One region of the Anthropogastromicrobium aceti genome, then DNA from elsewhere that is predicted to be linked to it. Evidence: predicted binding sites of a transcription regulator. Region 1 holds the regulator's gene; each other region holds the start of a gene.

Region 1 (3,197 bases):
AGCTGCCTCTTTCGCAGAGGAGTTCATCAAACGACCAAGCTCACCTGGATGCGGCGTAAGAATCACATTTTCTCCAAGGTATTCTGCATGATCAATATTTGTTCTCATCGCAAGCAGATTTAAGGCATCTGCATCAATAACAATAGGACAATTTTGTGATCTGTTCCACTCTAAGACCATATCCAAAAGCTTTTTTGCTAAGGTATCAGTTGAAAGTCCTGGTCCAATCACAATAGCTTTTGCCTTTGGAAGTACCTCATTTCGCAGATATGCCAGCTGTTCTTCGTCTTCATCTTTTGAAATTTCAGAAATTTCTGAAATACAATGGAGCACTGCCTCTGGAAGCAGCTGCTGTAAAACCAGACGATTGCATTTGGGTGTGACAATATCAACAAGACCTGCTCCTGTGCGATAGGCAGCAAGTGCCGACAAATATGCGGCTCCTGCCATGCCGCTGCTTCCTGCAATAATCACAACACGACCAAACGTCCCCTTATTGCCCCACAAACAACGGCTGCCAAGCCAGTCTTTTGCATCAGATTTTTCAAGACAATTAAATGGAAATCCGTCTACATGATAAACGGCTTCATTTGGCATACCTATATCGCATGTGATTGTCTGATCTGATAATGATGCACCTGGATACAGAAACTGACCTACTTTTCCATAGCCAAATGTGATCTGTACATCTGCCTTAACATATGCACCGAGCACCTGTCCGCTTTTTGCGTCTAAACCAGAGCATATATCAACAGCAACACCATATGCACCGCACTTCTTTTTATGTTCGTTCCATTCTTCAATAGCAGCGCGGTAAACTCCACTCACCTTGCGCGACAAGCCAACGCCAAATAGAGCATCCACATACACCTGCGCCGGCACATAAAGATTTGAAAGTGCTGATCTGTATTCTTCTTCATCCTTATCATCTGACTCATAAAAGTATTGCACGGGCAAAATTTCCATTTTGTCTAAAAGTGATTTTTGATAGAGCCATTCCTTAGTTGCCTTCTCGATTTGTCCAATAGCAGCGATTCTAACAGACCAGCCGTTTTGTGAGAGGATTCTTGCCATTGCCAGTCCATCAGCACCATTATTTCCCATGCCGCACATAATAAAGACGCATCCTGGTTTTTGCACTGACATGATGTGCTGTGCTGCACAAAGCGCTGCACGCTCCATCAAAATCAGGCTTTCCATTCCAAACTCTTTAATTGACCATGTGTCCGCCTGCTTCATCTGCTTTCCTGTCAACAGCTGCTTCATGATTATTCCTCCTGATTGCTAAGACGATATGAAATACGCATCAAACTCTCTGACAAATGAACATTTTCTACAACCACATCATCTGGTACACGAAGATCAGTGTGGGCAAAATTCCAGATACCGCGAATGCCGATCTTAATAAGTCTTTTTGCTGCTGCCTCTGCTCCTGCCTTTGGAAGAGTCAGTGCTGCAATCTGAACATCGTTATTTCTGATATAATCTTCCAGGTCATCCATTGAATAAACTGGAATACCACGCACAGTCTTTCCCTTTAACTGTGAATTTGTATCAAACATTGCCTTTGCAACAAAACCACGACGCTCAAAATTGGCATAATTTGCAATCGCCTGACCAAGATTTCCTGCACCGATTATAATTAAATTGTATGTCTTATCAAGCCCCAATATTTTTCCGATTTCATGATAAAGATACTTTACATTATAGCCGTATCCCTGCTGTCCGAAACCTCCAAAATTATTCAGATCCTGCCTAATCTGTGATGCTGTGATCTGCATTCTTTTGGATAATTCTCCGGAAGAAATTCGCTCTACGCCCTCCTGCATAAGTTCTCCCAGATAACGATAATACCGCGGCAACCGTTTGATAACAGCTCTGGATATTTCTCTATGCTCCATGATGTCTCCTTTTTTAATTGCTTATAAATTTTATTATCTGTTTTTAAGTTTTAAATTAAATATTGCTTAAAAACAAATGAATGCAGCCTTAAGGCTGCATTCTGTGCATAACTGCGTACTATTTGTAATCTCTCCACTCCATATCACCTCGGTCAAGACACAATACAAGTGACTCTGCGGTGGCGATGTTTGTCGCCAGAGGGATATTATACATATCACACAACCGTGAAATCTCAGCCAGATTCATACTTTCTGCATCCTGCTCTAAATCAGCACTGTGAAAAAATATAACCAGATCGATATCATTGTTTGCGATCATATTTTGCATCTGCTTCGAGCCTCCCATCTGACCCGGAAGCAAACTGGTCACTTTCATGCCTGTCGCTTTGGCAATGTGGTTTGCTGTCGCATTGGTCGCAATCAGCGTATGCTTCTTAAAAATGCCTTTATACGCAATGCAAAAACTTTCCAGCAGCGTCTTTTTGCTGTTATGAGCGGTAAGTCCAATGTTCATATCTAATCCTTCCTTTCCACATAGCTAAAAAGAATTATATCATATTTTTTCAGAAAGTCTATATTTTTTTGATGATTTTGTCAAAAAAGAGCAATTTACACAAAATAGCACAACACTTTTTGTAAAACTACATTGTCTGATTTTCCATATTCGACAGTTTTTCTGCCTGATCTGCTGCTGTCAGACTGTCAATCAATTCAAAGAGATCACCGTCCATAATGGCATCAAGTTTATAAAGTGTCAGCTTGATTCTGTGATCTGTCACGCGGCTCTGCGGAAAATTATAAGTACGAATTTTCTCAGAACGGTCTCCTGTTCCAATCTGGCTTCGTCTGTACTTTGCCTGCTCATCCTGCTTCTTTGCTGTCTCAAGTTCAAACAACTTAGCACGAAGTACCTTTAATGCCTTATCTTTATTTTTAAGCTGAGACTTTTCGTCCTGACAGGAAATTACGATTCCTGTTGGAATATGAGTCAGACGTACAGCTGAATCTGTCGTATTGACACACTGGCCGCCATTTCCTGATGCACGGAATACATCAAACTTACAGTCATTCATATCAATGACAACATCGACATCCTCTGCCTCCGGCATGATTGCAACTGTTGCTGTTGACGTATGGATTCGTCCGCCGCTTTCTGTCTCAGGCACACGCTGAACACGATGCACACCGCTTTCATATTTAAGTCTAGAATAAGCACCCTGTCCGGAGATCATAAATACAACCTCTTTCATGCCGCCAATACCACTCTCATTTACACTGATCAGCTCACTTTTCCAG
Region 2 (3,197 bases), on a different contig from region 1:
GCTTTGTCTGCTCTGCTTCCTTTACGGCCTCTTCTGCCGATTTTTTAATCTCATCCATCTCTTCTTCATGAGCCTTATTGTCGGCAGTCAGCTCCATAAAGACATCCTCAAGTGTTGCCTTTGAATATTTCATCTCATAAATAGGCCAATTTTTTTCTGCGCAGATACCAAATACAGCTTCGCGCACATCAGCGCCATCTGTACGTATCTCAAATGAGGTCAAATTCAGATGCTTATCATCCTCATTCTGCTTTGTGGCTTCCAAAACTGCTACAACATGATGAAGCTGTGCAAAGCTGTTCTTTGCCTGCTCCTTTGGCGCCCTTATGCTGATTTCAAGCATAGCATCACTATCCATGTAGTGCATCAGATTTTCTGTTGTATCACTTGCAACTAGTCTTCCGTGAGAGATAATTAAAATCTCATCGCATACGGCACTAATCTCGGAAAGGATATGTGAGCTTAAAATAACGGTATGCTCTTTTGCAAGCTCCTTAATAAGTGAACGAATCTCAATAATCTGAATTGGGTCAAGACCTACAGTCGGCTCATCAAGGATTATGATTTCCGGCATGCCAAGCACAGCCTGTGCAAAACCGACTCTCTGACGGTAGCCCTTTGAAAGATTTTTGATAAGTCTTTTTGCTACATCGACAAGTCCAGTCATCTTCATAGCATTTAAAATGCTCTCCTGACGCTTTTTCGCCGGGATATTTTTTAACTGTGCTGCAAATTCAAGATATTCCCATACTGTCATATCTGTATACAGCGGCGGAAGCTCCGGCAGATAGCCTATACAGCGCTTCGCCTCTGCTGGTTCCTTCACGATATCGTGACCATTAATTAAAATCGTTCCCTCTGTAGGGCCGATATATCCGGTCATCATATTCATGGTAGTTGATTTTCCAGCTCCGTTTGGACCAAGAAAGCCATAAATCTTTCCTGGCTCCAGACGAAAGCTTAAATGATCGACAGCCACATGGTTTCCATATTTTTTTACCAGACCTGTTACTTCAATCAAAGTCTTGTCCTCCTGCATCTCATTTTTGCAAACAGCCTTATTGCTGTTTTGCTATCGTTTGTAATGTTAGGCGCCAAATGTGACGACTCTTTGATAAATTTGTGTCCATTGTTTGTCCTCTTGTGAAGAATTATTGAAATTAGGTATTGACTTATTTCTAATTGAGTATTATATTAGACTTTAATATGGTAAAGCACCATAGTGAATTACTGCATCTCACCGGTCTTTGACCGCCCGATAATATCTAATGCAGTGATAAGGAGGTTTCTTTATGGGAAGAGTTTATAATTTTTCTGCTGGTCCAGCTGTGCTGCCAGAGGAGGTACTGCAGGAGGCTGCAGATGAAATGCTTGACTATCAGGGAAGTGGTATGTCTGTCATGGAGATGAGCCATCGTTCTAAGGTTTACGATGCAATCATTAAAGAGGCTGAGGCTGATCTTCGTGAACTGATGAATATTCCGGACAATTATAAGGTTTTATTTTTACAGGGTGGTGCATCCCAGCAGTTTGCTATGATCCCAATGAACCTGATGAAAAATAAGAAAGCTGATTATATTGTAACCGGTCAGTGGGCAAAGAAGGCTGCTAAAGAAGCTGAGCTCTACGGCGAGGTTAACGTTGTCGCTTCTAGTGCTGACAAAACATTTTCTTATATTCCAGACTGTTCTGATCTTCCAATCGATGACGATGCCGACTATGTTTATATCTGTGAAAACAACACTATCTACGGCACCAAATTCCACACACTTCCAAATACAAAGGGAAAAACACTTGTAGCTGATATCTCTTCCTGCTTCTTATCTGAGCCGGTTGATGTTACTAAATATGGTATGCTTTACGGCGGTGTTCAGAAAAATGTCGGTCCTGCCGGTGTTGTAATTGCAATCATCCGTGAAGACCTTATTACTGATGATGTTCTTCCAGGAACACCTACCATGCTTCGCTACAAGATCCATGCAGATGCTGATTCTCTTTACAATACACCTCCATGCTATGGTATTTATATCTGCGGCAAGGTCTTCAAGTGGCTTAAGAAAATGGGCGGTCTCGAGGAAATGCAAAGAAGAAATGTAGAAAAGGCAAAGATCCTCTATGACTATCTTGATTCTAGCAAGCTGTTTCACGGTACAGTTGAGCCGTCCTCTCGTTCTTTAATGAATGTTCCATTTGTAACTGGCGACAAAGAGCTTGATGCCAAATTTGTAAAGGAAGCTGAGGCTGCCGGTTTTGTTAACTTAAAGGGTCATCGCACTGTAGGCGGTATGCGTGCAAGTATCTATAATGCAATGCCAAAGGAAGGTGTAGAGGCACTTGTTGCATTTATGAAAAAGTTTGAGGAGGAGAATTTGAAATGAAAAGTGTTTATTGCTTAAATCCAATTTCTAATGCCGGAATGAGCCGTTTTGATGATACATACTGCATCGCTGATTCGATTGAAAATGCTGATGCTGTGCTTCTTCGCAGTGCTTCTATGCATGAAATGACACTTCCTGATTCTCTTCTTGCAATTGGACGTGCCGGTGCCGGTGTGAATAATATTCCGCTTGATTCCTGCGCAAAAAAAGGTATTGTTGTTTTTAATACACCAGGTGCAAATGCAAATGGTGTAAAGGAACTCGTTATTGCAGGACTCATGCTTGCTTCACGTGATATTGCAGGCGGCTGTCACTGGGTACGTGAAAATAAGGATGACCCAAATATTGCAAAGACAGCTGAGAAGGCAAAGAAGGCTTTTGCTGGAAATGAAATTAAGGGAAAGAAGCTTGGCGTAATCGGACTTGGTGCAATCGGTGTTCTTGTTGCAAATGCTGCAAGTGAGCTTGGAATGGAGGTTTTTGGCTGCGATCCTTATTTAAGCATCCAGAATGCAGTTCGTCTCTCTCACCACATTACAATCGTAAAGGATAATGATGAAATCTATAATCAGTGTGATTACATCACCATCCATGTTCCTGCACTTGACTCTACAAAGGGTATGCTGAATAAGCGTGCTTTTGATCAAATGAAGGATGGTGTCAAGATCTTAAATTTTGCAAGAGATATTCTTGTAAATGATGCTGACATGGCTGATGCTCTTGCAAGCGGCAAGGTTTCTCGCTATGTTACAGACTTCCCGAATCCAGCTGTTGTAAATATGCCTGGTGCTCTTGTACTTCCTCATCTTGGTGCTTCAA
Region 3 (3,197 bases), on a different contig from region 1:
AGAAAGGTTAAGCTTCCAGCATTAATCTATGCACTTGGTATTCCAGGGATTGGTGTGGCAAATGCAAAGGTGCTTGCGCGTGCTTTCCACCAAGATCTTGATAAGCTTAGGGCAGCCACAGCAGAAGAACTCACTGCGGTTGATGGTATTGGCGAGGTTATGGCACAGGCTGTCTGCGATTATTTTAACGATTCAGAAAAAATGGGACAGTTAGATTCGCTCCTTAAGGAACTGGAACTTGTTTTGGAAGAAAATAATGAAAAACAGTATCTTGAAAACCTTACATTTGTGATTACCGGATCTGTCCATCATTTTGCAAACAGAAATGAGCTGAAAAACTATATTGAAAAGCATGGCGGCAAGGCAGCAGGGAGTGTATCAGCTAAGACAAGTTATCTTATTAATAACGACAAAGAATCAACTTCTTCCAAAAACAAAAAGGCAAAGGAGCTTGGTGTTTCTATCCTTTCAGAAGAGGATTTTCTTGATCTGTGCAAAAAAATGGAAGCTGGCGAGTAACGTAAAAAATGTATTCAATAAATATGAAAAGAGAATAACTTATGCCAATACGTGTAGATAATGACCTGCCTGCAAGGGAGGTACTCGAGTCTGAAAATATTTTTATGATGGGAGAGGAGCGTGCAGATACGCAGCAGATCCGTCCACTCGAGATAGTAATATTGAATTTGATGCCGCTAAAGCAGGATTATGAGATTCAGCTTCTTCGTGCGCTGTCAAATACGCCGCTGCAGGTCAATGTTACCTGTATGAATGTGAGCAGTCATGTGTCAAAGCACACATCTGCCAGCCATATCAATAAATTTTATACTACCTTTGAAGCCGTACGAAATATGTACTTTGACGGACTGATCATAACTGGTGCCCCAGTCGAGACAATGGAGTTTGAGGAAGTTTCTTACTGGGAGGAGTTAGCGAGCATTATGGAATGGTCAAAGACAAACGTTACGAGCACGTTTCATATTTGCTGGGGAGCACTTGCCGGTCTTTATTATCATTATGGTATTCAAAAGACACCGACAGGAAAGAAGCTTTCAGGTGTGTATAGCCACCGTCTTCTTGACCGCTGTGAGCCTATTGTGCGAAGCTTTGATGATGTGTTTTACGCACCGCATTCGCGTTACTTTGGCGTAAAAAGAGATGATGTGTTAGCAAATGAACATCTTATGCTGCTTGCAGAATCAGATGAGGCAGGCTGCTATCTGATTAAAGACGATCAGGGAAATATTTATCTGCTTGGTCATCCAGAGTATGACCGCATGTCACTCGACGCAGAATATAAGCGTGATCTGGCAAAAGGCATGGATGCAGAGGTTCCGGTTCATTATTATGAGAACGATGATCCATCCACAACTCCGCTTCTTACATGGAGAGGGCATGCTAACACGCTGTATACGAACTGGTTGAATTTTTATGTTTATCAGGCGACGCCATATAAATGGTAATATGTACAAAACACTTGCGTGATTCTGCAAAATGAATTATAATGAATACGATTTTCGCATGTGTATCGGTGTTTTTTACAGAAAAATAAAAAACTATATTCATATACTTGATATTTGACGCAAGATTTGTTATATTTATAACAAGTTCGTTAATGAAATATCAATCTCGCGAAATACGAAAGGAGTTTATAATGGGAAGTAAGATTACTATTATTGGAGCAGGCAGCGTTGGTTCTACAATTGCTCATATTTTATCACTGAAGCCATATGTATCAGAACTCGTCATGATCGATATCCTTAAGGATAAGGCAGACGGTGAGATCATGGATATGGCACAGGGAACTGGTTTTAGAGATCCGATTTCCATGATTGCTGGTGATTACGAGGATGCAGCAGGTTCTGATATTGTGATTGTTACCTCTGGTGTAGCAAGAAAGCCTGGCCAGACCCGTATTGAGTTAGCAAAGACCAATGTTGCAATCATGAAGAACATTGCACCTCAGGTAGCAAAGCATGCACCGAATGCACTGTGCATCATCGTAGCAAATCCGGTAGATGTACTGACTTATGCATTCTTAAAGTATTCAGGAATGAAGGAAAATCAGGTAATTGGTTCTGGTACACTGCTTGATACAGTACGTCTTACCTATAAGCTTTCTCAGGAGCTTGGAATTGCACAAAGAAGCATCAAGGGCTACGTTTTCGGCGAGCACGGAGATACTTCCTTTATTCCATGGAGTATGGTAACGGTTGAAGGCATCAAGCTTGATGAGTACACAAAGGGTGCAAGAAGACTTGGCATTGATGCAAATGATTTTGATCCAGATGAAGTAATCACCTATGTACGCAAGTCCGGCGGAGAAATCATCAAGAGAAAGGGTGCTACCTTCTATGGCGTAGCAAATTCTGTTGTTGATGTCTGTGAGGCATTGATGGGGGCTCAGGATCTTGTAACTGTTGTATCTTCCATGATGCATGGTGAGTATGGCGTAGATGATGTCTGCACAAGCTGCTTAACTGTAATTGGACCAAACGGTGTAAAGGGCAAGATCGAGGCAACGCTGACAGATGAAGAGGTTGCAAAGTTTAAGGCAAGTGCAGAAGCACTTAAGGCTGTTATTAAGGAAATGGATATTGAGTAATTAAAAAGCAGCAGACAACCTTTGGCGGGGCCTTGTGGGGCGTCGCCAAAGAATTATGTCTGTTTATGTTTTTTTTCTACATTTAGCAGAATTTACAAATTTAAGGAGGACTACTTACTATGGAGTATCGTATTGAAAGAGATTCCATGGGCGAGATGCAGGTTCCGGCAGATCGCTACTGGGCTGCTCAGACTCAGAGAAGTTATCAGAATTTCAAGATTGGTATTGAGAAGATGCCAACTGAAATTGTACATGCATTTGGTATCTTAAAGAAGGGTGCTGCAATTGCAAATTTCAATCTTGGTAAACTGGATGAGGAAAGAAAGAACATCATCTGCCAGGCGGCAGACGATGTAATTAGCGGCAAGCTGATGGACCATTTCCCACTTGCTGTATGGCAGACCGGAAGCGGTACACAGTCTAATATGAACAGCAATGAGGTTATCGCAAACCGCGGAAATGAGATCGCAGGAAAGAAGCTTCTTCATCCAAACGATCACATTAATATGTCACAGAGCTCCAATGATACATTCCCGACTGCACTTCATATCGCAGCAGCTATGAGTATCGAGGACAATCTGTTCCCGGCTAT
Region 4 (3,197 bases), on a different contig from region 1:
ATATATATCGCAATAGCTCATACCGATAATTTAGCAGCAGCAGAGGAATTTCGTGATGAAGTAAAGGCAATCTACCCAGAACATGATATCTACATCGACCATCTGTCCTTAAGTGTAGCATGCCATATCGGACCAGGAGCACTTGCTATCACAGCAACAAAAGTATTAAAATACTGATAAGCAATCTGGTACCACGATATCTTAAAACGCAGTAAAAAACTCAGGAACAGATCATCTTGTGATCACTCCTGAGTTTTTTATGTAAAGCTTATAACAAGACTTATAATGGCAGCATTATCGGTTTTCTGTCATGAAATACTGTGTAGTAGCGGATACCGCATGATTCTAGAATAGCAGGAACCTTATCAAAAGCATATGCCGTGTGTTCAGGCTTGTGACCGTCAGAGCCGATAGTAAGAATCTCACCGCCAAGCTCATGATAGCGCTTTAACACATAATTTTCTGGATTTGGAACGCCAAGTCCATATTTAAAGCCAGCCGTATTACATTCAATTCCCTTTCCATTTTGAATCAAAAGCTTCAAAATCTCATCAATGATATCCTTATAATCAAGAATCGAATAATTCTCACGCTGATTAGGCGCATAGCGCACAATATAATCAATATGACCATACACATCAAAACAGTCAAGCTTGCGGATATTGGCAAGAGTAGCCTCATAATATTCCATAATGCCCTGTTGCTTTGACTTGCCCTCCCAGTACTGCGGATAATAAGGGTCAAGTCCATTCACTACATGAGTAGATCCAATAATAAAATCCCATGCACAAACCTCAGCAAAATCCTCAATACTGTGGTGATAATCAGTGCGAAGACCAAGCTCCACGCCAATTGAGATACGGGCACGGTCAGAATACTCAGGAATCAGGCCAAGAATCGCCTCATAATAGGCAAAAGGATTAATACGAAACGGACGAGACTCAATATTTGTATTTGTACTTTCAGATGTATTCACATCAGCCTTCTCAATCGCAGTGTAGCCAATATCGTGATGGTCAGTAATGCAAATCTCAGTAATCCCCTTATTAATAAGCGCTTCAATTTGCTCCCTGGCAGGCGTATCCGAGTCAGTAGAAAAAGATGTATGAACATGAAAATCAGATTTTATCATAATAAATGCTCCTTGCAATTCAGTTTAACGTAAGTTTCAGTAAAAAGAATACGCTGTCTACATATAAAAGTCAATCCAAACCAACTAATTAAAAAAAAAACAAGAAAAAGAAAGAAAAACACTTGATATATTTGTCGGGATAAGGTAAAATATCAGTAATTGATTATATTTTAACAAAGCAATTATGTGATAATATAATCTAATAAATTTCTTTAGGAGGAATTAAAAATCATGGCAGTAAAAGTTGCAATTAATGGTTTTGGCCGTATTGGCCGTCTTGCTTTCAGACAGATGTTCAACGCTGAAGGTTATGAGGTAGTAGCAATCAACGATTTAACAAGCCCGGCTATGCTGGCTCACCTGTTAAAGTATGATACAGCACAGGGAAAGTATCAGTACGCTGATTCTGTAGTAGCAGGAGACGATTACATCGAAGTTTGCGGAAAGAAGATCACTATCTATAAGATGGCAAACGCAGCTGAGCTTCCGTGGGGAGAGATCGGTGTAGATGTAGTTCTTGAGTGTACTGGATTCTATACTTCCAAGGCTAAGGCACAGGCTCATATCGACGCTGGTGCAAAGAAGGTTGTTATCTCCGCTCCGGCTGGAAACGATCTGAAGACTATCGTTTACTCTGTAAATGAGAAGACTCTGACCGCTGAGGATAACATCATCTCCGCAGCTTCCTGTACAACAAACTGCTTAGCACCAATGGCTAAGGCTCTGAACGATTACGCTCCAATCCAGAGCGGTATCATGTCCACCATCCATGCTTACACCGGAGATCAGATGATCCTTGATGGACCGCACAGAAAGGGTGACTTAAGAAGAGCACGTGCTGGTGCAGCTAACATCGTTCCAAACTCTACTGGTGCAGCTAAGGCAATCGGCCTGGTTATCCCAGAGTTAAACGGCAAGCTGATCGGTTCCGCACAGCGTGTTCCGGTTCCGACAGGTTCCACCACTATCCTTGTTGCAGTTGTTAAGGGCAGCGACGTTACCGTTGAGGGTATCAACGCAGCTATGAAGGCAGCAGCTTCCGAGTCCTTCGGTTACAACACTGATCCGATCGTATCTTCCGACGTTATCGGTATGAGATTTGGTTCTCTGTTCGATGCTACCCAGACTATGGTTTCCAAGCTTGGTGATGATCTGTATCAGGTACAGGTTGTTTCTTGGTATGACAACGAGAACTCCTATACTAGCCAGATGGTTCGTACAATTAAGTACTTCGCTGAGTTAGCATAAGTTTCGCTTAAGCGCAAAGACCTACGGGGTCCGGTCTGAAAGGACCGGGCCTCTTTTTAATACGAGGGCAGCAAACTGCCCCGTAATCAGAAGGGAGAAAATTCCATGTTAAAGAAGACTGTTGACGATCTTAAGAACCTTCAGGGAAGAAGAGTTCTTGTTCGTTGTGATTTCAATGTACCGTTAAAGGACGGCAAGATTACTGATGATACCCGTATTAAGGCTGCACTGCCGACCATCCAGAAGCTGATCGACGGCGGCGCAAAGGTAATCCTTTGCTCTCACTTAGGCAAGGTAAAGAATGGCCCGAATGAGAAGGAGTCCTTAGCTCCAGTAGCAGAGAGACTGTCCGAGAAGTTAGGAAAGCCGGTTGTATTCGTATCCGATTACCACGTAACTGGCGAGGCTGCAACAAAGGCTGTAGCTGAAATGAAGGACGGAGATGTAGTTCTTCTTCAGAATACCCGTTTCCGCGGTGCTGAGGAGACAAAGAACGGTGAGGAGTTCTCCAAGGAGTTAGCAGATTTAGCAGACGATTATGTATGTGACGCATTTGGTTCCGCACACAGAGCACACGCATCTGTAGCAGGCGTTACCAAGTTCATCAGCGCTAAGGGCGGCACAAACGCAGTTGGTTATCTGATGGAGAAGGAAATCGCATTCTTAGGAAATGCTGTAGAGAATCCGGTTCGTCCGTTTGTAGCAATCCTTGGTGGAGCAAAGGTAGCAGATAAGTTAAACGTTATCTCCAACCTGCTTGAGAAGTGCGATACCTTAATCATCGGTGGTGGTATGGCATTCACCTTCTTAAAGGCTC

Evidence for each region. Region 1 encodes Rex, which represses fermentation and respiration genes when NADH is low (regulators of the CRP and FNR family bind a similar motif). Its sites were predicted from a motif close to ATTGTTAANTANTTAACAAT; they were not measured.
Region 2: serC (3-phosphoserine/phosphohydroxythreonine transaminase) is a predicted target of Rex. The motif match lies at 1,111-1,130, and genes of this name have one in related genera.
Region 3: LKD48_RS01855 (L-lactate dehydrogenase) is a predicted target of Rex. The motif match lies at 1,589-1,608, and genes of this name have one in related genera.
Region 4: gap (type I glyceraldehyde-3-phosphate dehydrogenase) is a predicted target of Rex. The motif match lies at 1,291-1,310, and genes of this name have one in related genera.

Annotation. Positions count from the first base shown of each region.
Region 1 is NZ_JAJEQN010000032.1:28,507-31,703, reverse strand. Features, by position in the region: gene LKD48_RS11960 (NAD(P)H-hydrate dehydratase) at 1-1,266, opposite strand, end outside; gene LKD48_RS11955 (redox-sensing transcriptional repressor Rex) at 1,269-1,901, opposite strand; gene LKD48_RS11950 (methylglyoxal synthase) at 2,020-2,415, opposite strand; gene prfA (peptide chain release factor 1) at 2,543-3,197, opposite strand, start outside.
Region 2 is NZ_JAJEQN010000004.1:45,344-48,540, reverse strand. Features, by position in the region: gene LKD48_RS02335 (ABC transporter ATP-binding protein) at 1-1,021, opposite strand, end outside; gene serC (3-phosphoserine/phosphohydroxythreonine transaminase) at 1,293-2,378, shown strand; gene LKD48_RS02325 (phosphoglycerate dehydrogenase) at 2,375-3,197, shown strand, end outside.
Region 3 is NZ_JAJEQN010000003.1:90,508-93,704, reverse strand. Features, by position in the region: gene ligA (NAD-dependent DNA ligase LigA) at 1-519, shown strand, start outside; gene LKD48_RS01860 (homoserine O-succinyltransferase) at 561-1,463, shown strand; gene LKD48_RS01855 (L-lactate dehydrogenase) at 1,655-2,605, shown strand; gene fumC (class II fumarate hydratase) at 2,725-3,197, shown strand, end outside.
Region 4 is NZ_JAJEQN010000018.1:15,908-19,104, forward strand. Features, by position in the region: gene LKD48_RS08315 (DegV family protein) at 1-177, shown strand, start outside; gene LKD48_RS08320 (histidinol-phosphatase HisJ family protein) at 281-1,132, opposite strand; gene gap (type I glyceraldehyde-3-phosphate dehydrogenase) at 1,364-2,380, shown strand; gene LKD48_RS08330 (phosphoglycerate kinase) at 2,486-3,197, shown strand, end outside.